2 regions of the Ruminococcus sp. AF20-12LB genome follow, and region 2 is predicted to be linked to the other one. Evidence: riboswitches for the same ligand, from Rfam matches in the RefSeq annotation. Region 2 holds a riboswitch; the other holds the start of a gene.

Region 1 (8,688 bases), on a different contig from region 2:
GCAAAAAGAATCCGGGGGAATACATGATGACCGGTGGTGTTGCCAGAAATAAAGGTATCATCCAGGCACTGGAGGAGAAGCTGGGTGCAAAGCTTTATATCTGTGATGAGGCACAGCTTTGCGGTGCACTTGGTGCGGCACTGTTTGCTTATGAGAAGTGTAATGCGGCACGGTGATCAGATCAGACAAGTTGCCTGCGCAGTGAATGCAGAGTGTGAATATCCTTTTGGTCAGGGGCGGCGTGCCCACTCACTGGGCGAACAGCCACAGTTCTTTCGGAAGTACCGGCTGAAGTGGGAGAGATTTGAAAATCCGCACAGCAGAGCCACCTGCTGAACAGGCAGAGCTTCGTTGGTGAGCAGGTTTTTGGCTTTTTCCAGACGGAGCAGATTCAGGTCAGCATGGGGCGTGCTGTCAAAAAAATTCCGGTAGCAGGAATAAAACTGACTTTTTTCGAGATTAGCCATGGCGCAGAGTTTTTCTGTTGTCCATGGCTTTTCGTAATTGGTGAGCATTTCCAGGCGGATCTTCTGGAACAGGCTGTATAGCTCCGAGTCGGAAGAACTGCCGGCATCTGTACTACGGAGTTCCCGTGTGGCAGTGATCATCAGCTGGCAGAGCAGAGCATATTCATAATCCCGGGAAAAAGCTTCTCTGGCCAGATATTCATGCTGCAGTTTGCGGATATAGCGATCGATCTCCTGGCAGTCATTAGGGTAAAAAATCTCGTTGCAGGGAAGTCCGAACCGTTCTGCCAGATTTTCTCCGCAGGAAAAATGCACATAGCTGTTCCGGAATTTTCGCACAGCCTGATAATGCTGGGGATTTCCCGGAGTATAAAAGATGCAGGCATTATCCCGGGTGACAGTAAGCTGACCGCCCAGATAAACCTTCATTGGTGTTTTAAATAAAAGAAAAAGAAAATCTCCGCTTCCCTCCGGCCGGAAAATCCTGTCGTAATCGGAGTTGGAACGGTTGTATTCGCAGAAATTTAAGGTGAAATCCATGGAAATGCTGCGCTCCTTTCATTACGTAGATCAGACAATCCGACTGTGGCATTGTAAAGAACTTTCTGTCTGGAAGTATAAAGTAAAGTGACAGAGGGACGTCCGTCTGGTAAGACTGTCTTTACGATAAATCTTACCGGAAAAAAAGTCAACTATTTCGGAAGATAATCACTGGTATGGATAGAACAGGATGGTAAAATGAAACATAGAAACGGTTGATTTCCGCTGAGAGTGTGTGAGCGAACAGAGGCGTAAGAGCCGGTATATGGCGGAATCGGAAACAGAGCTAAATGCGGTAGCAGCAGAAAATAATAATTTACAGGAGGATTTTTACAATGAAAAAAGCGCAGATCATCGTGGACAAATATTTCCTCACCGGAAAAACAGACAAAAGGATCTTTGGTTCCTTTATAGAACATCTCGGACGTGCGGTTTATGAGGGGATTTATCAGGAAGGCAGCCCTCTTTCTGATGAGCAGGGATTCCGGAAGGATACTCTGGAACTGGTAAGAGAACTTCAGGTACCGATCGTTCGTTATCCGGGTGGGAATTTTGTATCCGGATTCCGTTGGGAGGATAGTGTCGGGCCGAAAGCTCAGCGTCCGTCCAGAACGGATCTGGCCTGGGGTGTCATCGAGACAAACCAGTTTGGACTCAATGAGTTTATGGACTGGTCCAGAAAAGCCGGCAGTGATGTGATGATGGCAGTAAACCTGGGAACAAGAGGCCCGGAGGATGCGAAAAATCTTCTGGAATACTGTAACTTTAAGGGAGGTACCTATTACAGTGATCTCCGTAAGGCTCACGGCTATGAACAGCCGCATGATATCAAATTATGGTGTCTCGGAAACGAGATGGACGGTCCGTGGCAGATGGGACATAAAACTGCGGCAGAGTACGGAAGAGTTGCAGCAGAGACTGCCCGCCTGATGAAATTTATGGATCCGGAGGTTGAGACTGTTGCATGCGGAAGCTCCAATCTGGAAATGCCTACCTTTGGCTCCTGGGAGTATACGGTTCTTGACGAGGCTTACGATCAGGTGGATTATCTTTCCCTGCATCAGTACTATGGAAATGCAGCGGGAGACACTGCCGATTTTCTGGCAAGCTCCAAGGGAATGGATGATTTTATCTCAGGAGTGGTTTCCATCTGCGATGCTGTAAAAGCAAAGAAGCATGGAAAAAAACAGATAAATCTTTCCTTCGATGAGTGGAATGTATGGTACCACAGCAATGAACAGGATAAGAAGCTGGAAAAATGGGTACAGGCGCCCCATCAGCTGGAGGATGTTTATAACTTTGAGGATGCACTTCTTGTGGGAAGTATGCTGATCACACTTCTCCGTCATGCAGATCGTGTAAAGATCGCCTGCATGGCACAGCTGGTAAATGTTATTGCGCCGATCATGACATCCGATACAGGCGCATGGCGTCAGACGATCTTTTATCCGTATATGCTGACAAGTGTGTTTGGAAGAGGAACCGTCCTTAATACACAGGTTCTTACACCTATATATGAGAGCAAGACTTATGGAGAGGCTCCATATCTGGATTCGGTGTGCGTCTGGAATAAGGAAAAGGATACACTGACGATCTTTGCGGTGAATAAGAGTCTGGATGAGGATATGGAAGTTTCCTGTGATTTAAGACAGTTTGAGGGGTATAAGATCATAGAGCATATCGTGCTGAATAACGATAATCTTCAGGCAGTTAATACAGAGGCGCAGCCCGAGAATGTAGTTCCTGTAAAAGCCAGTGCAGAATGCTCAAAGCTGGACGGCGGAAAACTGGAAGCAGTATTTACAAAACACAGCTGGAATATGATCCGTCTTGCGAAATAGGTGTGGGTGAAGTATAGTAGAAGTAGTTGCAGATAAGGTAAATCATGGGACATTATGGGAGGATTTTTTTATGTACGCACCTGCAAAGGAACGATACGAAACCATGGAGTATAACCGTTGCGGAGAAAGCGGTCTGATGCTTCCGAAGGTATCTCTCGGATTATGGCATAATTTCGGAGATACATCTGATTATGAAAATATGAAACAGCTTTGTTTCACAGCTTTTGACAACGGAATCACACAGTTTGACCTTGCCAATAATTACGGTCCGGCTTACGGAAGTGCGGAGCGGAATTTTGGCAAGATTTTGAAAGAAGAACTGATGCCGTACCGTGATGAGCTGATCATCACAACCAAGGCAGGCTATGATATGTGGGAGGGCCCTTACGGAAACTGGGGCAGCCGCAAATATCTTCTCGCAAGTCTTGACCAGAGCTTGAAACGTATGGGCCTGGAATATGTGGATATTTTTTACCATCACAGAATGGACCCGGAGACTCCCCTCGAGGAAACTATGGGCGCGCTTGCAACCGCAGTTCAGCAGGGCAAGGCCCTCTACGTAGGACTTTCCAATTATGATGGAAAAACCTTAAGTCAGGCAGCAGCGATCCTGAAAGACCTGAAATGCCCATTTGTGATCAACCAGAACCGTTATTCCATTTTTGACAGAACTGTGGAAGAGAACGGTTTAAAGAGAACTACCGGCATCCTGAAAAAAGGCCTGATCACTTTCAGCCCGCTTGCTCAGGGACAGCTGACAGACCGTTACCTGAACGGTATTCCGGAGGACAGCCGAATCCGCAGGGACGGAAGATTCCTGAAAGAAAGCGCCCTGACACCGGAGCGTCTGGACCAGATCCGGAGACTGAACGATCTGGCAGCACAGCGAGGCGAGAAACTTGCAGACATGGCACTTGGCTGGCTGCTCCAGCATGAGGAAGTCACCAGCGTGCTCATCGGAGCATCCAAACCGCAGCAGATCATTGATAATGTGAAGGCTATCCACTGTGCGCCGTTTACAGCTGAGGAACTGCGTCTGATCGACGCGATTTCTAAATAAGAGAAGTTTGACAATGAAACAGGGGTATGCTATATTGAAAAACAGAAAAGAAAAGTGCCAGCGGGAGCTTGTGTGACAGGCTGAGAGGAAGATAGATCTTCGACCGTACCTGATTTGGGTAATGCCAACGGAGGGATTGTGATTTCAGAGCGTGTCTCCGTGGAGTTTATCCATGGAGATGCGCTTTCACTTTTTTATGTGAGCTTCTGCGAAAGAGCGGGCAGGAAGGGGAGCGCCTTAATGTCTGGCAGGAGAGTGATATTCCGGAGGATTTTTCCGGAAGGATCATGTAAGCGATGGGAATCCGTGTTTTCGGAGTGAGAGGAAGTAAGGGAACTTCGACCGCCAAAATCTAAGGGCAGACTGCAGCAGACGGGAAGCTTTTGCCCGGATCTGACAGGGCTCTGCCTGATATTTCAGGGAGGAAAAACACTATGGAAAAACAAAGGATGCACACGCTTCGTATGGTAATGCTGGCAATGATGGTAGCGATCGGTGTCGTTATTTCACCGATCCTGAGGATTGAGGGAATGTGCCCCACGGCACATCTTGTCAATATCGTATGCTCGGTTCTGATGGGACCGTGGTATTCCCTTCTCTGTGCGACCATGATCGGCGTGATCCGTATGATGTTCATGGGAATTCCGCCACTTGCACTGACCGGTGCAATATTTGGCGCATTTCTTTCAGGTGTGTTCTACAGACTTTCCAAAGGCAAGATCATCTGCGCGGTGATCGGTGAGATCTTTGGAACAGGTATTATCGGATCCATGGTTTCTTATCCGGTGATGGCATTCCTGATGGGAAGAGGCGGGCTGACAGCATTTTATTATACGCCGATGTTCCTTGCAGCAACCACAATGGGAGGATGTGTTGCCTATATTTTCCTGAAGGCTCTGAGTAAAGCAGGTCTTCTGGTGAAATTCCAGGCAGCTTTGGGTTCAAAAACATATGAGACAAAGAATTTTACAACTGCGAAAGCGAATTAAAGAAGAAAAGCCGCTGATCCATTGCATCACCAATCCGATCTCGATCCATGACTGTGCCAACGTGGTCCTTGCAGTAGGTGCAAGGCCGATCATGGCGGAGCATCCGGCAGAGGTGACAGATATTACGGCATCGGCCGGTGCACTGATGCTGAATCTCGGGAATATTACTGATGCCAGGATCGAGTCAATGAAGCGTTCTATGAGAACAGCGATGGAAAATAAAATCCCGGTTCTTCTGGATCTGGTAGGGGTTGCCTGCAGTGATCTCAGGCTGGATCTGGCACGGGAGCTTTTGAGCATCGGCCATCCGGCAGTGCTGAAGGGAAATATGTCAGAGCTTCTGGCTGTTTCCGGACTGCCGTCTCATGCGATCGGAATCGATGCGGGGGCGCAGGATGCCCTGACTGCGGAAAATATGGAGACTGTCAGTGAGGTGCTGAGGGCTTTTTCAAGGAGTAATCAGGCAATTGTGCTGGCTACCGGGAAACAGGATTTTGTTACGGATGGTGAACGGGTTGTTCTGGTACAAAATGGCAGTGCGGCGCTGTCCGGGATCACAGGAACCGGCTGTATGGTCGGTGCACTGACTGCGGCGTTTTTGCCAGGGTGCGAAGATAATATTGCGAAAAAGATGACGGATAGTATAGAGGCAGGTGTCCGGTCTGGCGTTGAGATGGAATTAAATGGGAAATCCGGGAATTATTTGGCTGCGGCAGTGCTTGGTACTGCACTTATGGGTATCGCCGGCGAGGAAGCGGAGAAGATTTCCCGCGGTCCGGGAAGCTTTCAGGTGAATTTGCTGGATGAGATCTATGGGCTTTCGGATCGACAGCTGCTGAATCTGTTGAAAATTGAAATGTACTGAAAAAGAGGGGATCAGGATGGATAGAAAAGATTTGGATGTAACGTTGTATCTGGTGACGGATAGTTCTTATCATACGGAGGAGTCTTTGCTCCGTACGGTTGAGGAGGCTTGTAAGGGTGGTGTGACTCTGGTCCAGCTTCGCGAGAAGAATAAGGGTGGACGTGAGTATCTGGATAAGGCTTTTAAGGTGAAGGAGATCACAGATCGTTACAATGTGCCGCTGATCATTGATGATCGTGTGGATGTAGCGCTGGCCTGTGATGCGGCTGGTGTGCATGTTGGAGCTTCTGATATTCCGGTTGCTGTGGCAAGGAAGCTGATGGGACCGGATAAGATCGTGGGGGCTACTGCCAAGACGGTGGAGGCTGCTGTGAAGGCTTATGAGGATGGTGCGGATTATCTTGGTGTGGGGGCGATTTATCCTACTACTACTAAGGTTGTGACGATTCTTACCAAGGTTTCTACGTTGAAGGATATCTGTGAGGCGGTTCCGATTCCGGCGGTTGCGATCGGGGGATTGAATGCCGGGAATATGGATGTGCTTGAGGGTGCCGGTATGAGTGGTATGGCGGTTGTTTCTGCGATTATGAAGGCGGAGGATCCGAAGAAGAATGCGCGGGAGCTGAAGGAGAAGATTGTTGCTTTGATGGGAAAGTGATTTAGGACATGAGTGAAGAGCAGTGGTGAATTTGAGGTTCATTGCTGTTCTTTTTTTGTTGAAATACGGACGCCCGTGAGGCGTGTGCTGCCTGTCGCCGGGGCTTCGTCGGGGGCTGCTCGGGAGTTTGGGTGTAAATGTTGGGTTGAGTGGCCTTTGCCGGGAGATGGATGAGCTATCAGCGCTGCGCTGGATAGCTGGGAGGAAAGGCTGAGTTTCCGGTTGCCTGACGGTAGGGGGCCGAGACATACCGCGCGGATTTATGCGATCAGCATAAATTCTGTGCATCGCGAAGCGTGTTACTGAGAACGGAGTGAACAGTAACTGCTGTCGAATGTTGTTGAGATTTTTGGATGAATTTTGAGTGATTTTTATTATAGTATGTGGTATGGTTGTTATATCTTATAAGATCTTTTGTCTGTATGGACATTCTTGGAGCTTCGAGTTCTGAAGCATTTTCCATTTTTGGGTACTGTGAAATTTATGAAAGGCCGGTTTAGGGTGTTTTCATGTTTTATTTGTGTGGTATAATCTATATATACCAGTAGGAGTGTTAATGACTAACAATACTATATTTGATGATGTTTTCCGGACGATAGTGGAAAAGATGACATATCTGACCGTTCCGCTGATCAATGAGGTGTTTCATACATCATATCCGGAAGATGTGAAGATCATGCACCTTAGGAATGAGCATCAGCTTGAGGATGGTGAACTGATCACGGATGCTCGACTTCTGATCGGGGATAAGGTGTACCATATTGAGTGTCAGAGTTCTGATGATACTATGATGGCGATCAGGATGTTTGAGTATGATCTTGCAATTGCCTTGGAGAACAGACGGAGAGTCGGAAGGAAGTTTTATGTAGAGTTCCCGAAATCTTGTGTGATATACTTGAGATCTACGAAGAATACGCCTGATGTTGAGGAAGTGAAGGTTTTGTTTCCGGATGGACAGGTGTGTGTGTACCGGGTTCCGACAGTGAAGATGGAACTTTATACGAAGGATAGTATTTTCGAAAAGAATCTGTTGATGTTGCTTCCGTTTTACGTGATGAGGTATGAAAATGTAGCAGATATATTTGCTAAAGATTCGGAGAAGTTACAGGGATTGTTGATGGAATATGAAGATATCAGGATAAAACTTGAGAGAGAATTTTCAATCACTGGAAGAGCAGGTATGTATACAGATCTTAATAAATTGATCATAAGAATATCGGATTATATTTTTCGAAAAGAAGAAAAAGTCAGGAAAGGAGTGGGTGAAGTTATGGGCGGAAAGGTTTTGCAGCTGGAGTCGGAGCGACTTCGGGAGGAAGGTATGGCTATTGGAGAAGTCCGTGGAAAAGCGGAAGGGAAAGCAGAAGGAAAAGCAGAGGGAGAAGCAAGAATACGAGCCCTGATCAATTGTCTGATCTCGGATGGTCGCGTGGATGAGATACAGAAGATGGCTGATAGTGAGGATGTGTGTAAAGAATTGTACAGGGAATACGGTTTATAAAAAAATGCCGGTGGGGGTTACTCCACCGGCAGATCTCTGTGTTCTACGTTGGTGGAGAATACGATCTGTGTTTTGGTACGGCCGAACTGCTGGAGTTCGTTGATGAAGTGGTCCAGTTCCATGGTGGAGCGGAAGGCTACTTCGATGAGCATGGAGTAATCGCCGGTGACGCAGTTGCATTCGATGACGTTTGGGATGGACTGGATGAAGGGGCAGAAGTCTTTTTTCTGGTTGGGTTCTACTTCCAGGTTGATGAATGCTTTTATATGATAACCGAGAAATACCGGGTTGATCTGGGCGTGGTAGCCTGTGATCAGCCCGTTTTTTTCAAGGTGTTCGATCCTGGCGGAGACAGCGGGGGAGGAGAGGAAGACTTCCTTTGCGATTTCCTTTACCGGGGTGCGGGCGTTTTTCTGAAGCATTTCGATGATCTTTCGGTCGATGTTGTCGAGTTTGTGTTCCATGTGGAATGGCTCCTTTCGATGAAAAAATGTTATTTGCAACTGGTGCAGAGCTGCGTGGGGAAGTGGATTGAAAATATGTATTTCTGTATTGATTATACTGCGCGTGTTGTTACAACACAAGAAACGACTTAATATAAATAAGAAAAATAAAAGAAATTCTTAAAAAGATTAATATAAACTTTTGAAAAACACGGATAATCATGGTTTTCCCTTAAAAGTATTTACAAGCCACAAAGAAAGTGTTAGTTTCTTAGGCATCAGAAAAACAGCTGCTGATAAAAATGAAAATAACAGAATGATTTG
Region 2 (8,688 bases):
ATGGTTTTCCACATATTCCACAGAAGTTATCCTCTGTTGTCTGTGCGATCCGATTTCGTCGCCTTCATCTCACAGATAAATATAATCATTCATCACCGGCTGCAGGCCATGGTCTTTCAGGGCGTTAAAGACTTCGTCCACGGATCTTCCGTCTGAGATTTCAAACTGATCATCACCTTTATCCTCGATATCATCCACATGGCTTCCGATTCCTGTGCTGACACCTGCAGAGATCTTGGTTGCTGCAATATTTACCAGATTGTCACGGACACGCTCGCACTCTCTGGTGGATACGGTAATACTTGCAAACGGCATAAACAGACGATATGCACAGACTACCTGCAAAAGCTGTGGTTCGTGGACATCCTTCGGGTTGATCCGGTCATTATTGATGATCGGACGAAGTCTCGGGCAGGAAAAAGCGATCTCTGCATGTGGATATTTTCTCTGCAGAAGATATGCATGATATCCCGTTGCAAAAGCATCCTTGCGGAAATCATCCAGTCCCAAAAGTGCCGCAAAGCCAACACCTCGCATGCCGCCCTTCAGTGCACGCTCCTGTGTATTTAACCTGTATGGAAAAATCCTCTTGTGACCTGCAAGATGCAGGGTTTCGTATTTATCGGAATTATAGGTTTCCTGGAAAACTGTCACATAATCTGCGCCGCATTTATGAAGATATGCGTACTCATCAGAATTCATCGGATACACCTCAAGACCGACTACCTTGAAATATTTTCGGGCAATCTCACAGGCCTTTCCGATATATTCTACATTAGATTTCGTTTTGCTCTCTCCGGTAAGGATCAGGATCTCCTGGAGTCCGGTTTCTGCAATAGCTGCCATCTCCTTCTCGATCTCGTCTGCATTCAGCTGTGCACGGCGGATCTTGTTGTGGCAGTTAAATCCACAGTAAATACAGTAGTTCTCACAGTAATTTGCAATGTAGATCGGTGTAAACATGCAGATACTGTTTCCGAAATGTTTCCTTGTTTCGATCCGTGCAGCCTGTGCGATTTCTTCCAGAAGAGGTAGTGCTGCCGGTGAAAGCAATGCTTTAAAATCCTCCGGTGTACGGTTGTCATGAGCAAGCGCTCTCCGTACATCTGCCTCTGTGTACTTATCATAATCATATGCGTTCATTGCGGAAATAACCTGATCCATTACATCAGATTCTTCCAGCTGTTCCATATCCGGAAGGTACTTCATGTGATCGATACGGTTCTTTTTCATATCTTCCAGAATTTCTTCATTTACGATACTTTCATTAAAATGGCCGTCCTGCTGACTGGCCTGTATTGTTTCTGCCATTGTTGCTGTGTCTCTCCTCTCGTACTTTTATTATTTTCAAATTTGTAATATTTCAGTATCTGTTTTTAGCCATTTGTTTTCTTTTCTGCTCTGGTTAATCTGTATCAAGTGAATATTCGTAATCCGCTTTCACTACACAGATTTCCCCTTAATAACCGTATATTTCCGAATCTTTCAATATACTGTCATTATTTTACTCATGCAAAAATCCGGTCAGCGGTGAGGACGCGCTTGCACCTCTCTCCAGAGTTCTTCCCATGCCGGAAAGGTATGCGCTTCTTCCTGCCTCAATAGCTTTCTTAAATGCCTCTGCCATAACGCGGACATCTCCTGCTGTTGCAATAGCCGTATTTGCCATAACTGCTGCAGCACCCATTTCCATAGCCTCACATGCCTGTGATGGACGGCCGATTCCTGCGTCCACGATGATCGGAAGATCGATCTCATCGATAAGGATCTGGATGAATTCTTTTGTACAGATTCCCTTGTTGGAACCTATTGGAGAGCCAAGTGGCATTACACAGGCAGCTCCTGCGTTCACCAGATCTCTGGCTGCATTCAGATCCGGATACATGTATGGCATAACTACAAAGCCCTCTTTTGCAAGGATTTCTGTTGCCTTGATGGTCTCATAGTTATCCGGAAGAAGATATTTGGAGTCATGGATAACTTCAATCTTTACAAAATCTCCGCAGCCAAGCTCGCGGGAAAGCCTTGCAATGCGTACTGCTTCCTGAGCATTTCTGGCTCCTGAGGTGTTCGGAAGAAGCGTAACATCCTTCGGCACATAGTCAAGAATATTGGCAAGTCCGCCCTCATTTGCACGGCGCAGGGCAAGTGTTACGATCTGAGTTCCTGCTTTTTCGATACATGCTTTTACAAGCTCCAGAGAAAATTTTCCGGAACCAAGGATAAAACGGGAAGTAAACTCATGGCCTCCCAGGATCAGTTTGTCTTCATTTGTGTTTGCTGTTGTCATTTTTTATGTCCACCTTTCTGTTATTTATCTGCATTGTATTTCAGCTGCAATAACTGCTCAGTTATTCAAATTTCAAGTCAGCAGTTATCTGCGATTCTGCCCATCCCACAGCCGGATATTCCTGCCCATCTTCAGACTTCTGAACAGGATTTTCTGTATCCATTCTTATTCTTTCTGTCTCAGCAGCTTCCGCCGCCCATAAACTGCAGGATTTCCACAACGTCTCCGTCTTTCAGCACGGTCGTGTCGTAAGTCTCTCTCTTGATGATCTCTTCATTCAGTTCTACTACCACCTGCACCGGAACATAGTTACATGCTTCCAGATATTCCGTTACGGTCACCGGAGCTTCCAGGGTTCTGCTCTCACCGTTTACTGTGATCATGTTCTCTCCTTTCCGGAAATTTCGCCAAGTCAGAAGTAATTCGCAATCTCTTCCGGTCAATCGGATATTCGCGATCCGTAAAAAAAGAGTTCACAAAGAAATACACCCGTGGTGGTGCACCCCTTCATGAACTCTGTTCACTCTCAAAATTTCCCATGTTTAATTGTAAAATATTTCTCTGTAAATCCTGATCTTACGTATATTCAGTCGGATAAAACATCCGCATCCAATAAAAAAGGAGATACGCCAAGGTATCTCCCGTAAATTCATCTTATACGTTCCTACGTTGGCATTATCCAAATCAGGTATAAGGGTCGAAGTTGAAGACTTCCTCTCAGCCTGCCGTCACAAGCTCCCCCGTTATTTACATGATTTAGTATAATTCCGATCCTGCTTCATGTCAAGAATAATAAATTTTTGTCTTATTTATAATTTATAAGCAGTGAATCCCAGATCATTCATTGTCAGGTTTAAATTCTTTTTCAGATAAGCATTTGCTGCTATCATTGTCGCTTTCATCATAATGTTGGAAGTATCCTGCAGATCTGTCATCGCTTTTTTTCCGTTTGTATACAGGAAAGTCAGATTCTGACCTTTATAAGCAGATGCTTTTGTGGAAGAAGTCAGCAGCACAAAGACTCCATCCGAAGACAGGGCGGACTTCACACTGACCGTATCAGATTTCACACAGTTTCCGATAATATCCAGTCCGGCAAGTACTCCATCGGAAGGCACAGAAATCAGCATTCCAATATCTATCTTATCTTCTTTCTTCAGATAACCGATTATCAGAGTACTTTCTTCATTTACTTTGACATTTATAAACTGACTTCCGTCTTCGGTATATCTGCCTTTCTGACTGATATATTTTTTCAGTTTGGCATAATTCTGCGTCAGTTTTGCGTTAGCCGATGCAGGATTTTTTACAGTAACCTTGCAGGTGAATTTTCTGCCGCCAAGGATCGCTGTGATATTCGCTGTTCCTGTTTTTACTGCGGTGACCTTTCCGGCTGAAGTTACACTGACAACCTTTGTGTTGCTGCTCTTCCATGACGGTTTCAGACTGGTGCCGTTGATCTTCAGTGTATAAGTTTTTTTCGGTGTCAGTGTCAGGCTGGTCTTATTCAGGGTAAGAGAATTCAGCCCTGCGATCGCTGTCAGGCCTTTTTTATTATAACCGCTCCAGATTATATTTTTTCCGGATTTCCGGTAAGCTTTTACCGTATAAGTATAACGTGCTCCGGTGCTTACTTTTGTGTCGGTAAATGTAACATTCTTACTTCCTGTGATGGTTTTTACTGCTTTCCATCCGCTGTTTCCGGTCTTGCGGTATACACGGTATCCGGCTGTTCCTTTTACCTGTTTCCAGCTGAAAATGATCTTATTCTTTCCGACGATCTTAATAGAAGACATGGCCGGCGCTGCTACAGTTACTGCCGCCTGTACTTCTGCCACGCTGATCAGCTCCGGAACCGCAGCTGGTGTCGCCGTCGCAAGCATAAAACCTGTCAAAATGCCACATAAAGCTTTTTTCCAATTTCTTTTCATACGCTTTTTTCCTTTCTGCTTTGTGGTGTATCTGGATTTCCTAACAAATATAGTATACATTATAAAAAATATTCCTGCTATGATATTTTTCGCCAAATCGGAGCTTTCGGTGAAATTCGGCAGTTTTTACAATGGCATAAAAAGGGGCTGTAAAAAAACATAGCCAACAAAAAGATCTTTGAAACCGAGCACGTCGATCTGCAGCACTTATATATAGATGGATCAAAATTTGAAGCAACTGCAAACAAGTATTCCTGGGTATGGAAAAAAGCAACTGAAAAATCCAGGTACCGTTCAGATATGGACTGTTTTATTCCTCTCATGAAAAAATTTCATGAGACCTATGGCTTTTATCCAAAATATCCTGTAGCGGACGTCCTTATGCAGAGAAATACAAAAAGGTCAAAGGAAACCGTACAGTACGGGTCAATCAGGAGTTGACGGTAATGCACCAGGAAGTGATCCGTAATCTGGAAAGTATTCAGGGAGCATTGCTTAGAATGAATCGTTCCATCCAGGCGGAAGGAACTTTTGGAATCATGAAAAATGACCGGTGGTACAAAAGAATGAAAGTAAAAACAGCCGCACAATTTCAAAAACAACCGAATTTATGGGGAGAGGGGAAAGTATGCTCTGAATCTCTCCTCAATTCTACGATTTGTCCTAAAAGAGCATAAAAAGGAGCGTGCTCCAAAATGATTTCTCATTTTTTCACACGCCCTTTTTTCAGTGCCCTTGTAAAATCAAGGGTTTCTGCCACTTTATTTTTATTTAACTGTCGAAGATGGGATTAGCTTATGCTTTCCCCACGGATTTGTCAACCAGAATATATTACAATTCCGGAACCACTGTAGTCCATAGATGATTTCCTATTTTCTGGAAATCCCCCTCCAGAGACATTACAGTTACTACTGCATCCTTGTCAGGAAACGCCAGACAGAACTGACCATAATTTCCATCGGATCGATAGGAACCGGCTTCCGGATTCATTACAAACTGATATCCATATCCAAAACCGGAATATAGATTTCCCGAACTTCCTGCCGCTGAATTGTCTACAAGATTGGAAGTCGCAACTTTCATATATTCTTCCGGCACCAACTGTTTTCCATTATATTTTCCTTTATGAAGAATCATCTGTCCATATCTGGTGAACTCATCAATATTTACATAAAGACCATTCGCCGCATGTACATGACCTTTCGGGCACAAAGTCCAGTCCGGATTTCCAATTCCCAATGGTTCAAAAAATCGATTTCTCAGATATTCCAGAAGATTGACACCCGCACGTTTCTCAATAGCACAGCTGATCATATAGGTATTGAAATTACTGTACAGCCACTGAGTTCCTGGTTTATTTACAACCTTCGCATTTTCAAAGAAATATCTGATCCAGTCCGGCGTTGTATAACGTTCCGGCCAGTCACAGAAAAATAGCGAGCTTTCCAGACCGGTAGTCATTGTCAGCATATTTTCCAGAGTCACATCACCAAGATATCCTTCTGCTTTCTCCGGAGCATATTCCGGAAAAATATCAACGATCTTCTCATCCAGATGAATCAATCCCTCATCCAGTGCAATTCCCACTGCACAGGATACCACGCCTTTGCATGCAGACCAGGTATTCAAACGGGTTTTCACCGGCATTCTCTTATATTCTGCCGTTAACTGTCCTTCACGCCATATCTGCGCATACATAACATTGAGATTTTCTTTTAAAGTTTTGATAGCAAATTCATTGATCAGGTTTTGGTCTTTATTCATAAACATTAATCCTCCCACACACTTGTTTCCATCTTTACATCAGGACTTGCACTTCTAAACCATCCGTAAGCCATGCATACTACAATGGCTATCAGGCTGATGATTACTACCGGAAGTTTCAGGCTTCTGCAGGAATTGATAAAAATGCAGATATATGCGAGCAGGCTCAAACAGCAGAGGAAATAATATTTTCCGTTAGAAATATGCATTGGTGATTTTTCCCAAGCTTCCGCATGTTTCTTTGGGAGCTGAAAATATGCGTAAATCTGTAAAAATGCCAGAGCAGATGCCAGAAGCATAATATTATTTACAACATCACTGATAGAAAAATCCAGTAATACCGGTAAAATTCCCATGAGATAAGTAAATGTCATCAGTTTCCAGTAAGCACCGCGTCCATTTTGTGCTGCCCAAGATTTCGGAAGCCATCCATCTTTACAGGACTGAGCAACCGGAATACAGTTATTGGAAATTGTAGAGTTAATAGAAGATGAAAGTGCAAGCACCGGACCACCGATCATAAATACTGTAAAAAGAGCCGGATTTAAAATATTTTTAGCTACCAGAGTAAGTGGCTGTCCTGCCACCTGATCCAATGGAAGCACACCACTGGCTACAAGTGCAACACCACCATATACAACCATTAGTGTCGGTACGCAGTACAGAAGTGCCTTTGGAATATCCTTATGTGCATCCTTCGCCTGTTTACCATAATTCATGATACAGGAGTAACCGTTTGTTGAATATACATATAGCAGGATTGCTGAGAAAAATCCAGATGGTCCGTTTGAAAAAAAGTCTGGTGCTGTAAAGTCAAATACCGGATTTTTCAGCTGCAGAACACCAAGAATAATAAACAGCCCCAGTGCGACAAACAGTAAAATAACCAGGATTTTCTGAACTTTCGCCATTACATCCACGCCGCAGAGATTAATTACAAAGAATACACTCAATGCCGCGATACCAAACCATTTCGCATTGATTTGCGGCCAAAGGGAATTGGCATACATACCGATGGCAACACCATAAGTCGCAAGGTTAATCGTCTGTGGTAAAAATCCAACCGCATACATACCGGCTACTCGTTTGCCGGCCATATCTCCTACCAGAGAATAAAAGCCCCCTCCAAGTTTCAGTGTGGATGTGATCCACGGGATCGGTGCGATCATCATAAATCCCCAGATACATGCAGCTACATACGCCAGCCACGCTGACTGTCCTGTCAGCAAAATCGCCGGACCGATTAATGTCAGAACTCCCGAACCAATTGCCTGTCCTACACCAATCGTATAAAGATCACTTCGTTTCAGATAACCTGTTTTTTCTTTTACTTCCTTTGCTGTTGATAACATAAAAGCCCCCCTTTTCATATAAGTTCCAATGTCGATAGTGTATTTAATTCTTTTTCTGACGTCATGCGAATTATTTAATGCTATATTATCATTTAAAATTCAGAATTTCTATTGACAATATCATTAAAAATCCGCCTTTTTAATTGTGCATTATTTACATTTTATTTTGTTTTAGAAGAATTTTTTGCTCCATTATATTGTAATTAAACTTCGCACCTGTTATAATTCATTATACAAACTACACAAAACAGGAGGTTTTTCATGAAAGTAGAACAGTTGATCCGTGAAAAAATATCTTCTCTTTCTGCCGGTCAGAAGAAAGTTGCCGAATATATATTACAACACCTTGATTCTTTCAGTTATTCCACCCTTGCGAAACTCAGCAAGGAAATTTCCGTAAGCGAAACCACTATCATACGCCTTGCTTATTCTCTGGGTTTTGAAAGTTTTTCTGAAATGCAGAGAACTGTACAGAATGACATCCTTTCCATTCCCACAACTACATCAGATGACACACTGGATAACGGAAATTTCTATCAGACCATCATTGCAAAAGAGCTCCATTCCATGGAAAACTGGGCTTCCCACCTGAATCGGGAAGATATGGATCAGATCGTTACTCATCTGACCAATGCGAAAAAACGTCTGATTGTCGGTGCCCGTTCCTCTTACAGTGCAGCACTCTGGATGGGAACTCTGCTGAATCAGCTTCTTGGAAATACCAAGGTGGTTCACGAATTTTACGATTCCAATTTCGAATATCTCACAGAAGCATCCGAGGATACAGTTGTTCTTCTGATCTCTTTTGCCCGCTATACCAAATGGTCTCTGAAATATGCACAGGTTGCCAAAAGCCATGGTGCAAAGATACTCGCCGTCACAGACAGCATTTCATCACCGGCATGGGCGCTGGCAGACCACGCTATCATTACAGAGATCAATCTCAATGAAATGGGATTTAACTCCTTCTCATGCCTCTATTGTCTGTTTGACAGTATTGTTGCAAAAATCCGAAAAACCAGGTGCAAATCCATCAGTACACGACTTCATGACCTGGAAGAACTTTATTCAGACTTTGATCTTTTTTACGAATAATAATTTCAGGGGGGGGATTATCATGCATGAAATTTTAGATATTTTCTTGGAAAAATCGAAACAGCATCATTCCAATATTATCTATGCCCAGATATACAAAAATGACGTTTTAAAAGAAGAATTCAGACTTTTTCCGGTAAAAACCCGATTAAATATATGGTCTGTCAGCAAGCCCTTTGTTGCAATGGCTGCAGGTATCGCAGAACGTGAAGGACTGATCACACTTGATGAATATATTTATCCTTGGTTTGAAAAA

The links. A riboswitch is a leader RNA that binds a small molecule or an ion and turns the genes downstream of it on or off. The one in region 2 is predicted to bind thiamine pyrophosphate.
Region 1: linked by a shared signal. The riboswitch ahead of thiW (energy coupling factor transporter S component ThiW) and the one ahead of thiS (sulfur carrier protein ThiS) in region 2 are both predicted to bind thiamine pyrophosphate.

The regions. Positions count from the first base shown of each region.
Region 1 covers NZ_QUGH01000001.1:18,035-26,722, forward strand. The annotation lists gene DWX61_RS00095 (acyl-CoA dehydratase activase) at 1-176, shown strand, start outside; gene DWX61_RS00100 (helix-turn-helix domain-containing protein) at 231-1,007, opposite strand; gene arfA (arabinosylfuranosidase ArfA) at 1,343-2,848, shown strand; gene DWX61_RS00110 (aldo/keto reductase) at 2,919-3,908, shown strand; TPP riboswitch at 3,959-4,061, shown strand; gene thiW (energy coupling factor transporter S component ThiW) at 4,343-4,897, shown strand; gene thiM (hydroxyethylthiazole kinase) at 4,860-5,762, shown strand; gene thiE (thiamine phosphate synthase) at 5,779-6,420, shown strand; gene DWX61_RS00130 (RpnC/YadD family protein) at 6,977-7,921, shown strand; gene DWX61_RS00135 (Lrp/AsnC family transcriptional regulator) at 7,939-8,385, opposite strand.
Region 2 covers NZ_QUGH01000010.1:150,959-159,646, reverse strand. The annotation lists gene thiH (2-iminoacetate synthase ThiH) at 70-1,233, opposite strand; gene DWX61_RS13445 (thiazole synthase) at 1,505-2,290, opposite strand; gene thiS (sulfur carrier protein ThiS) at 2,470-2,673, opposite strand; TPP riboswitch at 2,935-3,042, opposite strand; gene DWX61_RS13435 (Ig-like domain-containing protein) at 3,100-4,221, opposite strand; gene DWX61_RS19365 (transposase) at 4,581-4,898, shown strand; gene DWX61_RS13425 (serine hydrolase domain-containing protein) at 5,053-5,985, opposite strand; gene DWX61_RS13420 (APC family permease) at 5,991-7,337, opposite strand; gene DWX61_RS13415 (MurR/RpiR family transcriptional regulator) at 7,599-8,432, shown strand; gene DWX61_RS13410 (serine hydrolase domain-containing protein) at 8,455-8,688, shown strand, end outside.